Regions from separate parts of the Nonomuraea sp. B19D2 genome, predicted to be linked through region 1. Evidence: riboswitches for the same ligand, from Rfam matches in the RefSeq annotation. Region 1 holds a riboswitch; each other region holds the start of a gene.
What was found. Region 1 has a riboswitch for thiamine pyrophosphate ahead of tenA (thiaminase II). Riboswitches for the same ligand answer to the same signal wherever they lie in the genome.

Region 1 (7,484 bases):
CGGCCATCGGATCGGCGGAGGCGGCCGTGGCGGGCTGCCCCGCGACCAGCGCCGCGGGGATGACGGCGCCGGCCAGGAGGATGCGAAGGTTCACAGGGGTTCAGCTCCCGCAGTGTTCGGACGGGCTGTTGTACGTGTTGGAGCCGACCTTGCCGCCCCACTTGACGCACTTGCCGGAGGCCGAGCCGCGGACCGGTCCGGCGTAGTACTCGAAGTTGCCGGTGTCGGTGACGCGGGCCTTGTCCTCGACCTCCAGGTAGGCGGTGGTCGCGGTGGCCTTGCCGAGCGAGGTCTTCTTGATCGTGGCCACGCAGTTGGTGCCGTTGGCCGAGTTGTAGAGCAGGTAGACGTTGCCGTTCGAACCGAGGGCCGCGGAGTCGATCACCTTGTAGCCGCTGCCGCACACCGACGTCGCCGTGTGCGGGTTGGTGGAGCCGCCGCCACCGCACTTGTTCTTCGAGGTCACCGTGGCGATCGGGTAGCCGAAGGTGACGCCGTTGAAGACGGCCTTCTTGATGTTGCTCGGGTAGCTGGTGCCGTTGCGCACCTCGTAGTGCAGGTGGGGGCTGATGTTGTTGCCCGGCTTGCTGGTGTTGCCCAACGTGCCGATCTTCTGGCCCTGCGCGACCTGCGCGCCGGCCGAGACGGTGCGGGAGTTCAGGTGGGCGTAGAACGTGGTCCAGCCGCCCCCGTGGTCGATCTTGACCAGGTTGCCGTAGCCGTTGGCCGAGCCCTGATGGGCGGAGATGACCACGGTGCCGGCCGCGGCGGCGACCACGGTGTCGCCCTTGTCGGCGTCGGCCGTGCTGCCCCGGTTGAAGTCGATCTCGTACGCCCTGTGAGCGCTGCTCGCGCTGTTGTTGCCCGTCCAGGTCTGGCCGCAGGGGAACGGAAGCTGGAAGCTCGGCGCGGCCAGGGTCGACACTGGCGGGACGTCCACCTGGTTCGGCGGGTCGCCCCCCTCTCCCTCGTGCTCGTGCTCGTGCGTGGACGACGGCGTGGGAGACGGGGTCGGGGCGGCCCATGCCGCCGACGCGATCGGGCCCGACGCGAGGCTGAAGAGCAGGGCGAACCCGGCCGTAAGCACCCCTCTGGGTCTCATGCGGATACCTTTCTGCGCGCGCCGGAGGGGCGATGCCCAGCCGGCGCCGCGAACTGTCCGTTGGATCTCTCGAAGCGCTCTTGCTGGGGATCAAGATTGCGAATACGGCATACAAATAACATCCAAAATCGGTATAAAGGCCCTTCCAGCTTGAACGCCCAACCGATCGGGCGCCCCGTCCGGCGCCCAGCTCAGGAGAACGCGCGGTCATGGTGGTTGAACAGCCCGTATTCAGTGTTCTGGGGCCGTTACAGGTCCGGGTCCCGGAAGGGCCCCTCCGGATCGCGGGCAGGAAGCCCAGGCTCCTGCTCGCCTCGCTGTTGCTGGACGCCAATCAGGTGGTCAGCTCCGACGTGCTCGTCGAGGTGTTGTGGCCGCGGACGCAGCCGTCGTCCGCCGTGGCCAACGTGCGCACGTACGTGAGCTCGCTGCGCTCGGCCGGCGTCCAGATCGTGGCCCAGGCCTCCGGCTACGCGATCGAGCTCGACGCGGACCGGCTGGACGCCCTGCGGTTCGAGGACCTGGTGGCCAGGGCACGGGCGGCGGGCCGTACCGAGGAGGCCTTCGAGCACTTACGCGGGGCGCTGGCGTTATGGCGCGGGACACCGCTCGGCGACCTGCCCGCCAGCCCGCTCTGGGACGGACGGCTGCGCGCCCTCACCCAGGCCAGGCTGGCCGCGGCTGAGGAACTGGTCGAGTTGAAGCTGGCCCGCGGCGAGCACGCCGGCGCCATCGACGGCCTGCGGGAGCTGATCGGCGAGCACCCCTACCGGGAGGATCTGTGGCAGCGCCTGATCCTCGCCCTGCACCACAGCGGCCGGCGGGCCGAGGCGCTGCACGCCTACACCACGATCCGGCGGCAGCTCGTGGACGAGCTGGGCATCGAGCCGGGGCAGGATTTACGTGACGTGCACGCCTCCGTGCTGGCGGGCGACCCTCCGCCCGTGCCCGTGCTGCCGGTTGATCAGCCCCCGGCGCCGCACCAGCTCCCCGCGCACGTGCTGCCGGGCGATCGGCCCCCGGCCCCGCACCAGCTCCCCGCGGACGTGCCGGACTTCACCGGCAGAGCGGCGGACGTGGCGGCCCTGACGCGCGCACTGTCGGCCGAGGAGCGGCGGCCGGACGGGCCGCCGTCGATAGCCGTGGTGACCGGGCCGCCCGGCGTGGGCAAGTCGGCGCTGGCCGTGCACTGCGCGCACGCCTTGCGCGCCGAGTATCCGGCCGGGCAGCTCTATCTGTGCCTGGGCGGCACCGACGCGGACCCGGCCGACCCCCTCGACCTGCTGGCCGAGGCGCTGCGGGCGCTCGGCGTCGCGGAGCCGGCCCTGCCGCCCACGCTGCGCGAGCGGGCCTCACTGTATCGATCCTTGCTGGCCGAACGGCCCATGCTGGTCTTCCTCGACGACGCCGCCGACACCGCGCAGGTACGCGCCCTGCTGCCCGGCAGCGGCTGCGGGGTGCTCGTCACCAGCCGGCTGCGGATCGCGGAGTTGCCCGGCGCCCTCCAGCTCGAGCTCGACGTGCTGCCGCCCGCGGAGGCCGAGCAGCTCCTCGGCAAGATCGTCGGCGTCGACCGGGTGGCCGGGGAGCGCGAGGCCGCCCAGGCGATCCTGCGCTCCTGCGGCCACCTGCCGCTGGCCATCAGGGTGGCGGGGGCCCGGCTGGCCGGGCGGTCCGGCTGGCCGCTGAGCGTGCTGCAGCAGCGGCTGGACGACGAGACGAGCCGCCTCGACGAACTGCGCGCCGGCGACCTCGAGGTACGCGGCTCGTTCGAGCTCAGCTACCGCCGGCTGCCCGGTGACGCGGCCCTGGCCTTCCGCGCGCTCGGCCTGCTCGGCTCGCAGTCCGTGCCGGGCTGGGTGGCCGACGCCGTGCTCGACCGGCACCGGGCGGACACGGTGGTCGACACCCTGGTGGACGCGAACCTCCTGCGCCTGGCCGGCACCGACCCCGTCGGCCAGCCCCGCTACCGCCTGCACGACCTGGTCCGCTGCGCCGCGAAGGAGAAGGCGGGCGGGCCGACCGTCGACGGGGCCGAGCGGCACGCGCTCGTCAGGGTGCTCGGCGGCTGGCTCACCGCCGCCGAGCACGCCGCCACGCGGCTGCCGACGACCCTGTTCGGGCTGACGTCCGACGGGGCGCCCCGCTGGAGCCTGGCGCGGGAGACCCTCGGCCGCCTGACCGCCGAGCCCCTGTCGTGGTTCGACGCCGAGCGGGAGTCCCTTGTGGAGGCGGTACGGCTGGCCGCCGGCGCGGGCCTGGCCCAGTCCGCGTGGGGGCTGGCCGCGACGCTGGTCCCGTACTTCGACCTGCACTGCCTCCTGGACGAGTGGCAGGCCACGCACCGGATCGCCCTGGACAGCGCCCGCGCGGCCGGCGACCGCCACGGCGAGGCGGCCATGCTCCGCGGCCTGGCCCAGGTCTGCGTCTACCAGGACCGGTACGCCGAGGCCGGCGAGATGTTCAGGCGGGCGCGGGCCATCTTCCACGAACTGGGCGACATCCGGAGCGAGGCGATCTCGATCTGCGGGCTGGCGGCGGTCAACCAGTTCTCCAACCGGCACCTCAAGGCGCTGGGGTCTTTCAGGCACGCGCTGGCCATGTTCCTGGCCATCGGCGACAGGAGCGGCGAGGCGTACGCGCGGCAGGCGATCGGGCGCGTCTACCTGTCGCTGCGTGACGTGCGCCAGGCCTCGCGGTGGCTCGGGGACGCGCTGCGGCTGGCCGAGGAGCTCGGCGACGCCCACCGCGAGGGCTGCGTGTCGATACAGCTCGGCCGCCTGTACGACCTGGTCGCCGAGTCCGAGCGGGCCATGCGCTACCAGGGGCACGCGCTGGACATCTTCGAGTCGCTCGGGGACCGGCACTGCGGCGCGTACGCGATGCGGAACCTCGGCGGGCTCCAGGTGGCCAGGGGCGACCGGTTGGACGGCTCCGACCAGCTGGAGCGCTCGCTGATGATCTTCCAGCAGCTCGGTGACCGGAGCGGGGAGGCCGACACGTACCAGACACTGGGCGAGCTGTACCGCTCGTCCGGGCGTGCCGCGCTGGCCCGGCACTACCTGCACCAGGCCCTCGAGCTGCGCAGGGAGCTCAGCGACTCGTACGCGTGACGGCGGGGTGTCAGGCGAGCCACTGCGCCGTGGGCCAGGTCTCGAGGCGCCAGGCGCTGTCCCAGAACATCCACTCGTACTCGGTGGCCCGGCAGAACGCCTCCTCCATCGCCCCGCGCGTCCCCGGGTCGGCGAGCTCGGCCAGCCGGTCCACGAGCGCCTTGGCCTGCTCCACCGAGGCCGCGAAGGACGGGTCGGAGTAGGTGGATATCCAGGTCCGGTACGGGTGCCCGGCGGCACCCGCCGTGCGTTCGAGCAGCGCCGCGCCGACGTCCTGGTACACCCAGAAGCACGGCAGCACGGCGGCGGCGAGCACCGGCAGCGGGGCGGCGAGCGCCGTGGCCTGGAGGTAGGAGGAGTAGGCCAGGCAGGTCGGCGAGGTGGCGATGCCCGCCGTCTGCTCGGCCGTCAGCCCGAACTCCTCGAGGTAGCCGGCGTGCAGGCCGCGCTCGACGACCAGCGCCGTGTGCGCGCTCTGGGCGAAGAACGCGGCGTCGGCCGGGTCGGTGGCGCGGGCCGAGGCGGTCGCGAGCACCTTGGCGTACGCCACCAGGTAGCGCCCGTCCTGGACCAGGTAGAACGCGAAGCGGTCCCGGTCGAGGGTGCCGTCGCGCAGCGCGGTGTTGAACGGGTGGTCGTGGATCGCCTCGAGCAGCGTGGCCGTGCGCGTCCAGATCTTCTCGGAGAAGGTCACCGATGACGTCCCTTCGCTAGTGCGAACTAGATCAGGTTCGACGGGTGTGATCTCAGCCCGGCGCGCCGGGCACCCCGCGTCGCGGGCAACGTTAGCAGACGGCGAGATGACCGGCGCTCGCGGCCGGCCTCCGTGCCCAACGGCACCAAGCCGGGCATCGGATCCCCCACTACTCGCACCTGGTGTGACCGCTTCAATCGATGATCGCGGTGACTTCGGCCTCGATGAGGATGCCGGGCTCGAAAAGCACGTCCACCCCGATCAGCGCGGCCGGCGGCGTGGCGATGTCGAACTCGCGGGCCGCCTGTTCGATGCCCGCGTTGAAGGCGTCGTACATCTCTCTCTTCCAGCCTGCGGCGTACCACGTGAAGCGGACGACGTCGTGGAACGTCGCTCCGGCCGCGTCCAGCGCTTTGGCGACGTTGCGGTAGACCTGGGTGACCTGCCCTGCGAGGTCGCCCGGTGCCACGAGCTCGCCGTTCTCGTCCCAGGCGACCTGTCCCGCGATGTGGACCTGCCTGCTCCCCCTCGCCACCGCGACGTGGTGGTAGAGCGGGACTTGGACATGCCTGTCAGGGTTGATGAGCGAAACAGCCACGAGATCTCCTGATCGGTTAGGTGATCGAGGCGCCGGAGGGCGCCCGTGCTCTCTTGCGGTTACTCAGAAACCATAGGAGAGTGTTCGCTGACGTGGAAGAACGCACTTTTTAGAGACTGGGGAACCTGATGGTGACCAAGCAGTTCGCGGGCACGGCTGACGAAGCGGACCTGAGGCGCGCGGACTCCCTGGCGCGGGAGATCTTCTCTGATGTCGCCAACAAGTGGGCGTTGCTTATCATCGAGACTCTCGGTGAGCGCACCCTCCGCTTCATCGAGCTGCGCGACGAGGTCGAGGGCATCAGCCACAAGATGCTCACCCAGAACCTGCGCATGCTGGAGCGCAACGGCCTGGCCGAGCGGAAGGTGCATCCCACTGTGCCGCCGCGAGTCGAGTACACCCTCACCGAGCCGGGCCAGGCCCTGCGCGCCACGGTTGATCTCATCTGCGGCTGGACCCACCAGTACTTCGGCCACATCGAGACCGCCCGCCGGCGCTTCGACGCCTGACGGCTCCCCCACCCCGACGCCGGTGCCCCTAGCAAGATCGGCGTCCATCATCGGCGTGTTGAGCGTTCTGGACGACGGCGCCCACGTAGCAGTTCGCCGCCGAGCAGGGCCGCGCACGCCCCGGCAGTCAGCAGCCCACCAGCGAGGAAGGTGCCCCGTACATCGGCGAGCGGCAGGACCAGTCCCCCAAGCGCGGCACCCGCTGCGATGCCGGCGTTGTAGGCACCGGAGTTCGCTGCGAGCGCGATGTCCGTGCGGCCCGGGGCGCAGTGCAGCATCGCGTTCTGCGTGGTCATGAACACCGGCCCGAGTGCACCGCCCATCAACACCAGGAACACCACCGCCGCCACCGGATGAGCGCCGAACGCGTACAGGCCGAGCATCCCCACCGCCTGCGTGGCCACGGCGGTGGCCAGCGCGGACTGCGCAAAGCGGTCCAAAAACGCCGCGGTGATGCTCACTCCGGCCAGACACGCGACACCGAAAACCACGAACAGGGCGCTGACCGCGCTCGGGGAGAACCCGCTCACGTCGCCCAGGAACGTCACGATGTAGGTGTATCCCGTGAACGCCCCGGTGGCGGACAAGGTCCCGGCCGCCAGCACCGTCCAGAACCGCCACACGTCGGGACTGGTCGCGTAGGCGGCTGGCTCTTCTTCCGGACGCGAAGTCGGTAGCAGAACGGCGATCGTCACCAAAGAACAGAGCCCCAGAGCCGCCAGCATGGCGATGGGCACCTGCCAGTTACTCTGCTGGCCCAGCCAGGTCCCAGCGGGAACGCCCAGCACGAGAGCGAGCGAACCAGCGACGGACAACGCCCCGATCACACGCCCCCGGACCTCGGGCGCGAACAGGCCCACCGCGACCGGCCCCATTACGGCCCAGAACAGCGCCTGGGCGAGCGCGGTCAGCAGCCGCGCCACCAGGAGCAGCCAGTAAGAGGGGGCCAGCGCCGCAACAAGACTGGACACCACGAGCGCGGCCAGCAGTCCCGTGAGCACATAACGTCGGGGCACGGCCCGCACGACGTGGGCGATCGGCACCGATGCGACGGCCACCGTCACGCCGTAACCGGTGACCAGGAGACCGACCGCTGACAGGGACACCCGCAGGTCTTCGGAAATGAGCTCCAGGAGGCCGACCGGCAGGTTCTCCGCGGTGTTGAAGGTGAGGGCGGCCAGCATCAGGGCGCCGAGCACCGCCAGCCTGTGCCATGGAGCCGGTTGTCGGGGGATCGTACGGTCTCTTCCTGTCCTCGCCCGTTGCACCTGCTCAGTGGCACTGTCCATGCACGTACCTCAGCAGGCTCACCAGTCCCGCTGCAACAGGATTCAGAGGGCCGGCGGATCAGTCTTCCCTGCCTATGGCTGGGGCAACGTCAGGCATTTCTGTGTCCCCCGATCGGTGAGCGGATAAGGCACGTGATTTTCGTCCACCGCGACGATCGCTCCGCCGGCCGGGAAGCAGT
Region 2 (7,484 bases), on a different contig from region 1:
TCTCCTCCCGCGGCTGGATCATGGTGTGGGCCGGCGCGGCCTGCGGCATGGAGGGGGCGGCGGAGACCGTGCGGGCGTGCGGCTGGGAGTGGGACATCCGTGGCTCGGTCATCCGCGGGTCGGTCATCCGCGGCAGCATCCGGTGCGCGTCGACGGCCGCCACGAGCATCGCGGTGGCGTCGGCGGGCCGGTCGGCCGGCTCGCGGGCCGTCGCGTGCGCCACCAGCGTGTCGATCAGCGGCGGCACCTCGGGGACCAGCGACGACGGCGCGGGCACGGTGTCGTGGACGTGCCGGTAGGCGACCGACATCGGCGTCTGGCCGTCATACGGCTGCTGCCCCGTGACCAGCTCGAACAGCATAATGCCCGCGGCGTAGACGTCGCTGCGCACGTCGGCGGCGCCGAGGGTGACCTGCTCGGGCGCCATGTAGGCGATCGTGCCGATCATCACGCCCGTACGGGTCTGGTTGGTGGCCTCGATGGCCCTGGCCAGGCCGAAGTCGACGACCTTGACCCGGCCGTCGTCGGTCATCAGGACGTTTTCCGGCTTCACGTCGCGGTGGACCATCCCGGCCTGGTGGGCCGCGCCGAGGGCGGCGAGCACCGGGATCATGATCTCGAGCGCCTCGCGGGCGGGCAGCCTGCCGCGATCGCGCAGGATGTCGCGGAGCGTCCTGCCGGGCACGTACTCCATCGACAGGTAGACGACGTCGTTGTCGGTGCCCTGGTCGAAGACGTGCACCACGTTGGGATGCGAGAGGCTGGCGACCGACTTGGCCTCGCCGATGAACCTCCTGACGAACGCCGGGTCCTCAGCGAGCGAGCTGTGCATGACCTTCAGCGCCACCGTCCGGTCCAGCCGGATGTCCAGCGCGAGGTAGACGGTCGCCATGCCGCCCCGGGCGATCCGGCTCTCGATGCGGTAGCGGCCATCGACGAGTCGCCCGACCAAGGGGTCCGCAGTCGTCGTATCCACCCCGCTGAGTTTACGGGCGTTTTACCACCCGCAGGGCCTTGCCGCCCGAAACCGATGCGGAGACGTTCCCTGCGGAACGCCCCCGCGTTCGCGTCACGACACCGGGCGCCTCAGGGGGTCATCGGGGATGACGCCTCCGCGTAGCGCCTGCGCGGGATGCGGCCCGCGAGCCGCGCCAGCCGGCCCGCCGCCACGGCACCCTTCATGGCCGCCGCCATGAGGTCGGGCCGCTGCGCCCTGGTGACCGCCGTGGCCAGCAGCACGGCGTCGCAGCCCAGCTCCATCGCCAGCGCAGCGTCGCTGGCCGTGCCGATGCCGGCGTCGAGCACCACCGGCACCGAGGCGACCTCGACGATCAGCTCGATGTTGTGCGGGTTGCGGATGCCGAGGCCCGAGCCGATCGGCGCGCCCAGCGGCATCACGGCCGCGCACCCCGCCTGCTCCAGCCGGCGCGCCAGCGCGGGATCGTCCCCGATGTACGGCAGCACCACGAACCCGTCGGCCACCAGCCGCTCGGCCGCGTCGAACGTCTCGATCGGGTCGGGCAGCAGCGTCCGCTCGTCGGCGATGACCTCGAGCTTGACCCAGTTCGTGCCGAGCGCCTCCCTGGCCAGCCGCGCCGTCAGCACGGCCTCGCCCGCGGTGAAGCAGCCGGCCGTGTTGGGCAGCACCTTGATGTCCCGCTTGCGCAGCACGTCGAGCACCGAGCCGCGGGCGTTCGGGTCGAGCCGCCGCATGGCCACCGTGGTCAGCTCGGTGCCGGACGCGGCCAGCGCCTGGTCGAGCACCTCCAGCGAGGGCGCGCCGCCGGTCCCCATGATGAGCCGGGAAGCGAACTTCTCCCCGGCGATGATCAGATCATCCACCTTGCACCGCCGTCAGAACCTCCACCCGGTCATGCTCGCCGAGCGCCGTCGTCTCCCACGAGCTCCGCGTGACCACCTCGTCGTTCACGGCCACGGCCACCCCGGTGGCGGCCGTGGTCAATCTGCGTACGGCCTGCGCCACGGTCATGCCGTCGGCCACCTCGTGCACGGCCCCGTTGATCGTCACAATCATGAAATTTCCCGAAACCTTCCAGGCGTGCACAACGCCGCCAGCTCGCCCTCTTCGCCCAGCAGGATGTCGGCCGTCAGCGGGGCCAGCAGCACGCCGCCCCGATGGTGGCCGGTGGCCAGCGCGAGCCCGGGCGTGCCGCTCGGGCCGATGACCGGCAGGTTGTCCGGCGTGCCCGGCCGCAGCCCGGCCACCACGTCGGCGATCTCCAGCTCGGTGACGCCCGGCACCAGTTCCCTGGCGTCCCGCAGCAGCTCGTACAGACCGCCCGCGGTCACCCGGGTGTCGAACCCCATCTCCTCCTGGGTCGCCCCGACCACCAGCTCGCCGTCGCCCCGGGGGACGAGGTAGACCGGCGTGCCGTGCACGGTGCCGCGTACGCAGCGGGTGAGCAGCGGCTGCGGGGAACGCAACCGCATGATCTGCCCTTTGACCGGCCGCACCGGCACCTCCGCCAGCCCGGCGCTCCACACCCCGGCCGCCAGGACGACCCGCTCCGCCCGCATCTCGGCGCCCTCGCCGAGGCGTACCCCGGTGACCCGGCCGCCGTCGCGCAGCAGCTCGCCGACGCGCGAGCGCACCAGCGGGACTCCCCGCCGGTCGAGGGCGGCGAGCAGCGCCGCCGTCACCCGGCGCGGGTCCACCCAGGCGTCGCCGGGAGCCAGCAGCCCGCCTCGCACGGAGGGGGCGAGCATGGGCTCCAGCCGGCGGCACTCGCGCCCGCTCAGCCGCTCGACGGGCAGCTCCAGCTTCTCCATGTACGTGGCGAGCTCGTCCAGCGCCGCCAGGTCGTCCGTCCCGAACGCCACGTCGAGCGTCCCGTCGGAGCGCAGATCCAGGGCCTCGGTGCCGGCCAGTCCCGCATCGGCGGCCAGCTCGGTGGCGAAGGCGGGCCAGCGGCGCAGCGACGCCACACCCAGCCGCAGCAGCGGCACCTCGGTGTAGGCGACCTCGCTGACCGGCGCCAGCATCCCCGCGGCCGCGTGCGAGGCGCCCGAGGCCGGGGCGGGGTCCACCAGGGTGACAGGCCGTCCGTCGCGAGCCAGCCGCCAGGCCACGGAGAGCCCGACGACCCCGCCGCCCACGATCACATCCATTCGCGCTCCCTTCGCCGGCATGATCCGGATCAGGTGTCTTGCGGTCGAAGGCCCGGTGAAGCCTTCCTCTCAGCCCGGTTACGGCCGGACTCCCGCGCGTCTTTCCGTCCCCAGCCTACGACCTCGCCGCGTCGGCCCGGCACCGCCCTCCGTTATGGTCATGAACGTGAATCATGTCGTGGTGGTAGGAGCCGGCCTGGCCGGGGTGCGCACCGTGGAAGCGCTGCGCGGACGCGGATTCGGCGGAAGGATCACTCTGATCGGTGCGGAGCGCCATCGCCCCTACGACCGCCCGCCGCTGTCCAAGGCCGTGCTGTTCGGCGACGCCGACACCAGCTACGTCGGCACCGACCTGGCCGCGATCGACGTGGACTTCCGCCCCGGCGTCAGCGCCAAGTCGCTGCGCGCGGGCGTCGTGGAGACCACCGAGGGCGAGGTGGGCTACGACGGGCTGGTCATCGCCACCGGGGCCGAGCCGATCAGGCTGCCCGGCGACGGCCCCCAGCACGTGCTGCGCACGCTCGACGACGCCCATGAGCTCAGGGCCATGCTCGTCCCAGGCGCCCGCGTCGCGGTCATCGGCGCGGGCTGGATCGGCGCCGAGGTGGCCACCGCCGCCCGCCGCGCCGGATGCGCGGTGACCGTGATCGAGGCGGGCCCGGCGCCGCTCGCGACCGCCGTCGGCGCCGAGATCGGGGCCCGCACCCAGCGCTGGTACGACGACATCGACCTGCGGCTCGGCACCATGGTCGACTCCGTGGACGAGGGCGGCGTGCGCCTGGTCGGCGGCGAGTTCGTGGCGGCCCACGTGGTCGTCACCGGCATCGGCGTGCGGCCGGCCGTCGAATGGCTCACCGGCGCCGACATCGACCTGCACAACGGCGTGGTCGTGGACGAGCACCTGCGTGCCTCGCTGCCCGACACGGTCGCCGTCGGCGACTGCGCCGCCTGGTGGTCGCGCCGCTGGCAGACCAGGCTCAGGGTCGAGCACTGGGACACCGCGCTCAACGCCCCCGAGGTCGCCGCCGCGAGCCTGCTGGGCGAGGACGTGGCCTACGATCCCGTTCCGTACTTCTGGTCGGAGCAGTTCGGGCACATGGTGCAGTACGCGGGCCATCATCCGGCGGGGGAGCGGCTCGTCTACCGTGGCGACCCGGAGGGCAAGTGGTCGGCCGTCTGGCTCACGGCCGACGACGTCGCCGCGGCGGTGCTCGCCGTGGACCGGCCGCGGGACCTCGTACAGGGGCGCAGAATCATCGACGCGGGACACCGGCTCGACGTGGAACGCCTGGTAGATCCAGATGTCCCTCTACGGGATTGTGTTGTTTGAGCAAGCACGCCATGTGGTAGTTGTGGTTTCGTGACGCTTTCTGTTGCACAGATCGACCGGGAGACCGACCAGCTCGTAGCTGAGTGGCTCACTCTCCCCGAAGTGGCCTCGCGCCTGGACCTTTCCATCGGGCGGGCCAAGCAACTCCTCAAGGACCACAAGCTGCTCGGCGTGCGCCGGGGCAGCGGCGGGCCGCAGGTGCCTGCGGTGTTCCTCGACGGAAAGGACGTGATGAAGGGCCTGCCCGGCACACTGACCGTGTTGCTGGACGCCGGCTACGACGATGTCGAGTCGCTGCGCTGGCTCTTCACCCCTGACGACTCCCTGCCCGGGTCGCCCATCGAGGCGATCAAGGCCGGCCGTCACACCGAGGTCAAGCGGCGTGCCCAAGCCCTCGCTTTCTGAGGCCCGCCTCTACCTCTGCACCGACGGCCGGCGCGACCGCGGCGACCTGGCAGAGTTCCTCGATTCGGTGCTGGCCGGCGGCGTGGACATCATCCAGCTGCGGGAGAAGGGCCTGGAGGCACGCGAAGAACTCGCGCTCCTCGAAGTCTTCCGCGACGCCTGCGACCGGCACGGCAAACTACTGGCCGTCAACGACCGGGCGGACGTCGCCTACGCCGCCCGCCCCGACGTGCTCCACCTGGGGCAGGACGACCTTCCCTTGACGGTCGCGCGAGAGATACTCGGCGACGACATCGTCATCGGACGGTCCACCCACTCCGCCGCCGAGGCTTCCGCCGCGGCCGTGGAGCCGGGCGTCGACTACTTCTGCTGCGGCCCCATCTGGCCCACGCCCACCAAGCCCGGCCGCCCGGCCCCCGGCCCGCCGCTGCTCAGGCACGCGGCTGCGCTGGAGACCGCACGGCCGTGGTTCGGGATCGGCGGCATCGACCTCGCCAACCTGGACGAGGTGATGTCGTACGGGGTGAGCCGGGTGGTGGTCGTACGCGCGATCACGGACGCGGATGACCCGGGGGCGGCCGCGGCGGAGTTCGCCAAGCGCCTGTCCTCCGGCTGAGCCCCGCAGGCCGCCCCGGCACGGCCACACGTGTCCCGCCGGCCTCGCGCCGAGGCGTCCGCCACCCCGCGGGCGCCTCGGGCCCTTGACCGGCGCGCCCGCGTGGTGGCGGACGCTTTCGGCACGCCCCGCGTACTGGCCCTATGAAGGTGCGCGTCCGCACCCGAGCAGGGCCCCGAGTGCGCGTCAGGTCTTGCGGGAGGTGGCGGCGATGGCCAGCTCCGTCAGCGCCACACGGGCCTCGGCGGTCACCGGGGCGTCGTCGAGCGCCGACAACGCCTTGTCCAGGTAGTCGCCGATCAGGTCCTCGCACTCCTGCAACGCCCCGGTGCCGTCGATGATCCGCCGCAACGTGTCCACCCCGTGCTCGTCCAGCCCGGGATCACCCAGGAGCCGCCGCACGGTCGCCGCGTCGGCGGGGGAGGCGGCCGCCAGCGTGCGGGCGACGAGCATCGTCCGCTTTCCTTCACGCAGGTCGTCGCCGGCGGGCTTGCCCGTCTGCGCCGGGTCGCCGAACACCCCGAGGATGTCGTCCCGGAGCTGGAACGCGATCCCGACCTGCGTGCCGTACCCCGTGCACAGCTCGTCCATCCACGGCGCGAGCTTGCCCGCGGCGAGCACCAGCCCGAGCCTGAGCGGCTGCTCCACCGAATATTTCCCGCTCTTGAACAGCGCCACCCGCAGCGCCGACTCGAACGTGTTCTCCCCGTGCGCCTGCTCCAGCAGGTCGAGGTACTGGCCGCACATCAGCTCGGTGCGCATGTGGTCGTGCACCGGCTGGGCCGCCGCCAGCGACTCGGGCGGCAGGCCGCTGGTGCGCCACATCTCGCCCGACCAGATCAGCAGCAGGTTGCCCAGCAGGATCGCCGCGCCCTCACCGAACTGCTCCGCGGAGCCGTGCCAGCCCGACTTCTCGTGCAGCGCCTGGAAACGGCGGTGCGCGGACGGCATCCCCCTGCGCAGGTCGCTCTTGTCCATCACGTCGTCGTGCACCAGCGCGCTGGCCTGCAGCAGCTCCAGCGAGGCCGCGGCGGTGAAGATCTCGGGCACGTCCGTGCCGCCCGCGCCGCGCCAGCCCCAGTAGCAGAACGCCGGGCGCAGCCGCTTGCCGCCGGACAGCAGCTCGTCGGCGGCCGTGCGCAGCGGCGCGAGCTCGGGATCGCCCGGGGCGGGCAACTGCCGTTCGACGAACTCTCCGAGGGCACGCTCCACCTGCTTGCGCAGGGTGTCCATGCCGGCGGCGTCAGTGGTCATGCCTTGAGACTAGTGGCCGGGGGCCCGGACTCGGATCCGCAGGTGTCCCAGAGGTGTGGTGGGTGGCCCGGGAGGTGACATGGCTGTGACCCCTAGAGTGGCGCGCCGGCCCCTAAAGGAGGCGCGTCCATGACCTTTCGGCGGCGAGGTGCCCTGTAACCTTGGGGCATGGCGCTTGGTCGACCCTCCATCCGGCCCGATCGTGTTCCCACCGTCCGCGACCTGCTCGCCGCCGGTGGCCGGTCGTTCTCCTTCGAGTTCTTCCCGCCGAAGACCGACGAGGGAGCGCGGCAGCTCTGGAAGGCGATCAGGGAGCTGGAGTCGCTGCGGCCGACGTTCGTGTCGGTGACGTACGGCGCGGGCGGCTCCACGCGTGACCGCACGGTCGGCATCGTCGAGCGGATCGCCCACGACACGACGCTCACGCCCGTGGCGCACTTCACCGCGGTCAACCATTCGATCCGCGAGCTGCGCCACCTGGTGGGGCGCTTCGCCGACGCCGGGGTGCGCAACATCCTGGCCGTGCGCGGGGACCCCCCTGGCGACCCGTCGGCCGAGTGGGTGCAGCACCCTGACGGCGTGATCTACGCCGAGGAGCTGGTGCGGCTGATCAGGCAGGCGGGCGACTTCTGCGTCGGCGTCGCCGCCTTCCCGTACAAGCACCCGCGCTCGCCGTCCATCGAGTCCGACACCGAATACTTCGTGCGCAAGTGCCAGGCGGGGGCCGACTACGCGATCACGCAGATGTTC
Region 3 (7,484 bases), on a different contig from region 1:
GCTGTTCGCCGAGGGCATGGCGCACGAGCTGGCCTTCTGGGACGTGCCGTAGCCGTGTTCGCCTGACACGGTTTCCACAGGCTGTGGACGGTTCGGTGTGCGCCGTACCCTGGTGGCATGCCGGAACTTCCCGAAGTGGAGTCTCTCGCCCACTTCCTGCGCGAGCGGGCGGTGGGTCGTACGGTCCTGGGGGTCGACGTGGTGGCCATCCAGGCGCTCAAGACGTTCGACCCGCCCGTGACCGCGTTGGGCGGGCTGACCGTCACCAGCGTGTCGAGGCACGGCAAGTTCCTCGACCTCGACTGCGACGGCCTTCACCTGATCATCCATCTGGCCAGAGCGGGCTGGCTGCGCTGGCGCGACGACCTCTCGGGCGCCAAGCCCGTGCGCCCCGGCAAGGGGCCGCTCGCGGTACGGGTCCGGCTGGCGCCCGATGAGGAGGGGCTGGCGCCCGGGTTCGAGCTGACGGAGGCGGGGACGCAGAAGCGTCTCGCCGTCTATGTCACGAAAAATCCGGAAGACATCCCCGGTGTCGCCTCCCTCGGTCCCGACCCCCTCGACGAGTCCTTCACCGTGGAAGCGCTCAAGCGCATCGTGAGCGGCAACCGCACCCAGATCAAGGGGCTGCTGCGCGACCAGAAGGTCATCGCGGGCATCGGGAACGCGTACTCGGACGAGGTGCTGCACGCGGCCAGGATGTCCCCGTTCAAGATCGCGTCGTCGCTGACGGACGCGCAGATCGCCGACCTGCACGAGGCCATCATCACCACGTTGAGAGAGGCGGTGGAGCGGGCGCACGGGCTGGCGGCCAAGGACCTCAAGGCGGAGAAGAAGTCCGGGCTGCGCGTCCACAACAGGACGGGGCAGCCGTGCGACGTGTGCGGCGACACCATCCGCGAGGTGTCCTTCGCCGACTCGTCCCTGCAGTACTGCCCCACCTGCCAGACCGGCGGCAAGCCCCTCGCCGATCGGCGCTTGTCCCGGCTGCTCAAATGACCCCTGCGTGGGTGCTCAGGCGCCGACCGGCACCCGGTCCGCCTCCCGGGTCCCCGTGCGCCTGCGCAGGCCGATGGCCGCCACCACCGCGCCCAGCAGGGTGGCCGTCACCGGGACCGCCAGGGCCGTGCGCAGCGCCGTGAGGCCGGCCTCCGCCGTGGTCCCGTCGCCCAGGGCCGCCACGTTGACCGCGGTGACCATCGACAGGCCCAGGGCCGCGCCGAACTGGAACGACGTGTTGATGAGACCGCTCGCCAGCCCCTGCTCCTCCGGCGCGATGCCGTCCGTGGCCACGATCGTGAGCGGGCCGTAGACGAAGGCGAACATCAGGCCGATCAGCAGCATCGAGGGCAGCATGGCCGCGTACGTCCAGTCGAGCCCCACCCCGAGGAAGAGCGCGTACGCCAGCAGCCCCGACAGCAGGCCGCCCAGGACGACCTTGGCGTTGCCGTACCGGTTGACCAGCCACGGCGTGAGCGTCGGGGCGAGGATCACGTCGGCGGCCGCCGCCAGCAGGGCCAGGCCCGTCTGGATGGTGGACCAGCCGCGCAGCTCCTGCAGATAGAGCGTGACCAGGAACTGGAAGCCGAAGAACGAGGCGGTGAGCAGGGCGGCCAGCACGTTCGCCCGGACGAGGGCGCCCGACCTGAGTATGCCCAGGCGGACCAGGGGGCGGGCGGAGCGGCGTTCCACGGCCACGAAGGTCCCGAGCAGCGCCAGGCCACCGAGGAAGGCGGCCACCGTCAGCGGCCAGCCGTCGGACGGGTGCTCGAGGCGTACCACCCCGTAGACCAGCAGCATCATCGCGCCCGTGACGCTCAGAGCGCCCGCCGCGTCGAAGCCGCCGCCGCGAGACTCGGAAGGGGAATCCTTGAGCAGCGGGATCGCGGCGAGGAGGATCACCAGCGACAGCAGGACGGGCGCGAAGAAGACCCAGCGCCAGCCGAACGCGGTCAGCAGGCCGCCGATCACCAGCCCGAGCGCGAAGCCGCCCGCCGCCGTGCCGGCGTAGATGAGCAGGGCCCGGTTGCGCCGCGGGCCCTCGGGGAAGGTCGTGGTGAGCAGGGAGAGCCCGGCCGGGGTCATGAACGCGGCGGCCACCCCCGTGACGAACCTGGCCACCAGCAGCACCCACCCCTCATGAGCGAATCCGCCGAGCCCGGAGAAGGCCAGGAACACCCCCAGCCAGAGCAGGAACATCCGCCGCCGGCCCAGCAGGTCGGCCGCCCGGCCGCCGAGCAGCATGAAGCCGCCGTAGCCGAGCACGTACGCGCTCACGACCCCGCTCAGCACCCCCGTTGACAGCCCCAGGTCAGCCCTGATGGACGGGAGGGCGACGTTGAGCATGGCCACGTCGATGCCCTCGAGAAAGATGGCTCCGCACAAAACAATCAGCACGCCCCAAGAGCGAGCAGGCATAACAAACTCCCGGTTACTTCTAGGCATTTCGGTTCTCTCTTGTAACCGGACACATCATCAGCCAACATGAAATGTCATGGAAGAAGGCACTTCGGAATCACTCGGTTACTGCGACAGCACCGTGGAAGCCGACTACGACGTACGCCAGTGGGACACCCGCGAGGACTGCGAGGTCCGCCAGATACTCGACCGCATCGCGGACAAGTGGTCGCTGCTGGTGATCGCCCTGCTCGACTGCCAGAGCCTGCGCTTCACCCAGCTCCGCCGCGAGATCGACGGCGTCAGCCAGCGCATGCTCAGCGTGACCCTGCGCCAGCTCGAGCGCGACGGCCTGGTCAGCCGCACGGTCCACCCCGTCGTGCCGCCCAGGGTCGACTACGCGCTGACGCCGCTCGGCCGTACGCTGCACCAGACCATAAAGGCGCTGGTCACCTGGACGGAGGAGCACCAGCGGGAGATCGCCGAAGCGCGTGCCGCCTACGACTCGCGTGTTGATGGCCTCACTCCGTGAGGCGGGCTCGGTCGCCAGATGCCGCCGCCTTCCCCCGTCGCTCCTTCGTCGCTCCTCCTCCAGGCGGCGGCGCTCCCTCGCCGCGAGATGATGGAGTCATGACCGTTCCTGAGATCGAAGCCAGTGCCGTTCCCGACGACGCCTACCTGCTCGACGTCCGAGAGCAGGACGAGTGGGTCGCCGGGCACGCGCCGGAGGCTGTCCACATCCCCATGACCCAGATCCAAGGGCGGGTCGACGAGGTGCCCGGCGACCGGACGGTCTATGTCGTCTGCCGGGTTGGCGGCCGGTCCCTGCAGGTCGCGGCCTGGCTCAACCAGCTCGGGCGCGACGCGGTCAACGTCGGTGGCGGCATGCAGTCGTGGGAGTTCGCGCGTCGCCCGATGGTCAGCGAAACGGGGCAGACGCCCTTCGTGGCCTAAAAATCTTCTCAAAGCACATGTAAAGCCTCCCTGTGGCGTTTCTGCCGCCACTAGGGCATGATGAGGGCGCCAACTTCAGATCGTCGCGGGAGCTCGGGGTTCACCGGGCTGAGAGGGCAGCACACGATCCGCTGCCGACCGCCTGAACCTGTCCGGGTAATGCCGGCGTAGGGAGTGTGCGATGACGCATGTCGCCGACGAAGTTCCCCTGACCCTCGAGGGCAGGCCGCCGAAGACGCTGGGCGTGCTCGACCAGGGTGCGCTCTGGGCGAACCTCGGCGTGAGCCTTCTGGGCTTCTCCGGAGCGCTGCTCCTGCTCGACCCGCTCGGCGGCGCCCCGCTCAGCCTGGCCGCCGCGCTGGTGGCCGTCGTGGTGGGCAGCCTGATCGGCACGGCCATGGTCGGCCTGTCCGCCATCCCGGGCACACGGACGGGGGAGCCCGCGATGGTGCTGCTGCGGGGGCTGTTCGGCGCGCGGGTCTCGTACGTGCCCACGGTGCTGAACATCGTGCAGATGATCGGCTGGGGCGCGTTCGAGCTGTGGGTCATCGCCAAGGCCGCCGGTGCCATCTTCGGCGCGGTGCCGTACGCGGTGTGGGTGATCGCGGCCGGAGCGCTGACCACCGCGCTCACGATCTGGCCGCTCGGGTCGGTGCGGATCCTGCGGCGGTACGTCACCATCGGCGTGATCGTGTCGCTGGTGTGGTTCGCCTGGTTCTTCCTGACCCGGGCCCCCGTGCACACCGGCGGGTCCTGGGCGGCGTTCGCCCCGGCCGTCGACTACGTGATCGCGCTGTCGGTGTCGTGGGTGCCGATGGCGGCGGACTTCGCCCGGCACTCCAGGTCGAGCGGGGCCGCGTTCACCGGCGTGGTCGGCGGGTACACGTTGGCGCAGGTGGCATGCCTGGGGCTGGGCGTGTACGCGGTGGCCATGGCGGGGGCGGACGCGGTGCTGGCCGATGGGACGTCGGTGTTCGGCCCGTTCGTCGCGGTGCCGCTGGGCGCGCTGTTCTTCGCGATCCTGGTGCTGCGCGAGACCGACCAGTCGTTCGCCAACGTCTACTCCACCACGGTCTCGCTGCAGAACCTGATGCCGCGCGTGGACCGGCGCATCTTCTCCACCGCCATCGGCGTGCTGACCGTCGCGATCGCCCTGTTCGTGGACGTCACCTCGTACGGGGCGTTCCTGGGGGTGATCGGGGCGGTGTTCGTGCCGATGTTCGCGGTGCTGGCCGTGGACTACTTCGTGCTCGGCGGCTCGCGCGGCTGGAACACCGCGGAGAACGCGCCCGCGCGCTGGTCGAGGCTGGTGCCGTGGGCCCTTGGCTTCGTCGCGTACTGGCTGACGACCTCCACGCCCACGGTCCCGAAGTGGGACGCCTTCTGGCAGTCGGCCCGCGAGGCCATCGGCTTCACCCGGCAGCCGTGGATGAACGGCGCGCTCGGCGCGGCCGTCGTGGCCGCGCTGGTGGCGCTGCTCATCGGCTCGTTGACGCGCGCTTCTCGACGTTGAGCAGGTGCTGCTTGGCCGTGGGGCCGCCCGCGTAGTCGCCGAGCCCGCCGTCCTCGCGCACCACCCGGTGGCACGGCACGATCACGCACACGGGGTTGGAGGCCAGCGCGTTGCCGATCGCCCGCAGCGCGCGCGGCCTGCCGATGCTCGCGCCGATCTCCTCCAGCGTGGTCGTCGTGCCGTACGGGACCACCGTCGTCTTCTGCAGCACCGTACGGGCGAACGGCGTGGCCAGCGTCAGGTTCACCGGTGTGGCGAAAGCCCGCAGGCGGCCGGAGAAGTATGCGTCCAGCTCCCTGCGCACCGGGTCGAGCCGGCGCGCGTCCGGCCCGATGAACGTGCCCACATGCCTCGTGAGCAGCGCGAACACGTTGTTCTCCGGCTCGAAGCTGCACGCCACGATGCCCTTGCCCGTCACCGCGAGCACCAGCCTGCCGACGGCGCCGTCATAGGTGCCGAAGGCGATGTCGGGGGGCGTCTCGCCTCGATAGGTGCTGGAGGTCACCCGCAACAAGGCATCGAGATCGCCACTCGACATGGCACCCACCCCCCCCACCCACCGAGAATCGCCGTGACCGCAGCGTATCGGACGGATCGCCCGACGCACTCACCGTGCCACGTGCACTATGGAGGAGTGGGGGACGAATGGGCCGGGAGTGACGACGAGATAGCTCGTGCTGCGCTCGCCTGTTCGCCCAACGCCGTCGTGGTCGTCGACCGGGACCAGAGCGTGCTGGTCTGGAACGAGGCTGCCGAGCGGCTGTTCGGGTGGACGGCGGAGGAGATACTCGGGCGCCGCGCGCCGATCGTGCCCGGCGAGCTCACCGCCGAGCACAACGCCGTGCTCGAACGCGTACGCACCGGCGGCCAGGTCTCGGTGCGCACCAAGCGCCTGCGCAGCGACGGGACCGTCCTCGACGTGCGCGTCGACATCAGCGCGCTGCGCCTGGGCAGCGCCGTGGCCGGCTATGTCTGCGTGCACCATCTCGCGCGGGCCGACGAGCTGGCCAGGAACCGCATGGCCCGCCGGGCGCGTCTGGTGCGCAGGCTGACCGACGTGGTCGGCGACATCAACTCCGAGCTAGAGCTCTCCGCCGTGCTCGACCAGATCTCGGCCAGCCTGACCGAGCTCACGGGGGCGGACGCGGGCGGGTTCGTGCTGATCGAGGGGGACCGGTTACGCCTGGTCAGCACGTACCAGCTGCCGGACGCCATCAGGGGCACTACCACGGACCTGCGCACGAGCCTCGTGGACAAGCTCTTACGCACCGGCAAGACCGTCCTGCTGCAGTCGGACGGGCTGGACGACCTGGTGTGGGCGCGGCTGAACGGCCTGCACACGATCGCGCTCGGCCTGGCCGCCGTCGGCGGGCGCCCGTACGGAGCCCTGTACGCGCTGTTCGCCGAGAGCACGCCCGGGCACCTCGAACTGGAGCTGCTTGAGCTGCTGGCCGGGCATGCGGGCATCGCCGTCGGCAACGCGGTGGCCTACCAGGAGGCGGTGCGGCAGCGCGCGCACGAGCAGGCCGTCTTCGACGCCAGTGCCGACGGCATCGCCGTGCTCGACGAGGCCGGCCGCGTGGTGCGGTGGAACCCGGCCGCCGTCGAGCTCACCGCGTTCTCCGCCGAGGCCGTCATCGGCGGGCCGCCGCCGTTCCCGCTGCCCAAACCGGGCGAGAAGGTCACATTCCAGATGGAGAGCGGGCGGTGGCTGGACGTCGTGAGCGCGCGGATCGAGGAGACCGGCGAGGTGGTCATCGACTTCCGCGACGTGACCACGGCCAAGGAGCTCGAGGAGGCCAAGGACCTGTTCCTGGCCACGACCAGCCACGAGCTGCGTACGCCGATCACAATCGTGCGCGGGTTCGCCAGCACGCTCGACAGGCGCTGGGACAAGATGAGCGACCCGGAACGCCGCTCGGCCGTGCACACGATCGCCGAGCGGGCCAGGTCGCTGGGTGAGCTCATGGACCACCTGCTGCTCGGGGCCAGGGCGGGGGCGGACGAGCTGAAGGTGCGGATCGAGGAGTTCGACCTGGCCGAGCGGATCGACGCGGCCACCCTCGGGCTGCCCGCGCTGTCGGACAAGCACCGGGTCGAGGTGGACATTCGCGACGGGCTGCCGTACGTGCTGGGTGACGCGCTGGCCACGGACATCGTTCTGGGGCAGCTGCTGGAGAACGCGTTCAAGTACTCGCCCAAAGGCGGGCTGATCGGCGTGGCGGCCTGGCCCGAGGACGACAACGTGGTCGTGGTCGTGGACGACGAAGGGGTGGGCATCGCGCCGACCGACCGGGAGCGGATCTTTGAGAGGTTTGTCCAGGTGGACAGCGGCGACCGGAGAAGGTTTGGTGGAGTAGGGCTCGGTCTTTACATCGTCCGCAGCCTCGCGAGGGCTCAGGGGGGAGACGTGAGCGCCCATCCGCGACCCGGAGGGGGCACGAGAATGCGGCTCTTACTACGAGCTGTTTCCCCTATCGGATCCGACACACCGATGCGGTAACGAGGTGGTCACAGTTGCGCTGATCTATCGTCCAATGTGCACAAGCTGTGATCGAGATGCGGTTTCTGGGATCGAGTAACGGGGCATTTCGGTCGTACCGGGGAGTGTTCCCGCGGGGGG

Region 2: another riboswitch for thiamine pyrophosphate. It lies ahead of thiO (glycine oxidase ThiO); the one in region 1 lies ahead of tenA (thiaminase II).
Region 3: another riboswitch for thiamine pyrophosphate. It lies ahead of ABN273_RS28180 (purine-cytosine permease family protein); the one in region 1 lies ahead of tenA (thiaminase II).

Annotation. Positions count from the first base shown of each region.
Region 1 is NZ_JBEFAK010000041.1:46,995-54,478, reverse strand. Features, by position in the region: gene ABN273_RS45630 (N-acetylmuramoyl-L-alanine amidase) at 1-94, opposite strand, end outside; gene ABN273_RS45625 (M23 family metallopeptidase) at 101-1,102, opposite strand; gene ABN273_RS45620 (AfsR/SARP family transcriptional regulator) at 1,312-4,215, shown strand; gene tenA (thiaminase II) at 4,226-4,909, opposite strand; TPP riboswitch at 4,901-4,996, opposite strand; gene ABN273_RS45610 (RidA family protein) at 5,103-5,507, opposite strand; gene ABN273_RS45605 (winged helix-turn-helix transcriptional regulator) at 5,636-6,016, shown strand; gene ABN273_RS45600 (MFS transporter) at 6,064-7,215, opposite strand; gene ABN273_RS45595 (hypothetical protein) at 7,378-7,484, opposite strand, start outside.
Region 2 is NZ_JBEFAK010000003.1:352,460-359,943, reverse strand. Features, by position in the region: gene pknB (Stk1 family PASTA domain-containing Ser/Thr kinase) at 1-976, opposite strand, end outside; gene ABN273_RS08275 (thiazole synthase) at 1,087-1,842, opposite strand; gene thiS (sulfur carrier protein ThiS) at 1,835-2,035, opposite strand; gene thiO (glycine oxidase ThiO) at 2,032-3,129, opposite strand; TPP riboswitch at 3,119-3,235, opposite strand; gene ABN273_RS08260 (NAD(P)/FAD-dependent oxidoreductase) at 3,284-4,459, shown strand; gene ABN273_RS08255 (Rv2175c family DNA-binding protein) at 4,490-4,864, shown strand; gene thiE (thiamine phosphate synthase) at 4,842-5,480, shown strand; gene ABN273_RS08245 (polyprenyl synthetase family protein) at 5,667-6,734, opposite strand; gene metF (methylenetetrahydrofolate reductase [NAD(P)H]) at 6,903-7,484, shown strand, end outside.
Region 3 is NZ_JBEFAK010000016.1:103,072-110,555, reverse strand. Features, by position in the region: gene ABN273_RS28205 (TenA family protein) at 1-52, shown strand, start outside; gene ABN273_RS28200 (Fpg/Nei family DNA glycosylase) at 118-996, shown strand; gene ABN273_RS28195 (MFS transporter) at 1,012-2,394, opposite strand; gene ABN273_RS28190 (winged helix-turn-helix transcriptional regulator) at 2,492-2,926, shown strand; gene ABN273_RS28185 (rhodanese-like domain-containing protein) at 3,025-3,348, shown strand; TPP riboswitch at 3,424-3,539, shown strand; gene ABN273_RS28180 (purine-cytosine permease family protein) at 3,530-4,861, shown strand; gene ABN273_RS28175 (methylated-DNA--[protein]-cysteine S-methyltransferase) at 4,827-5,399, opposite strand; gene ABN273_RS28170 (sensor histidine kinase) at 5,496-7,364, shown strand.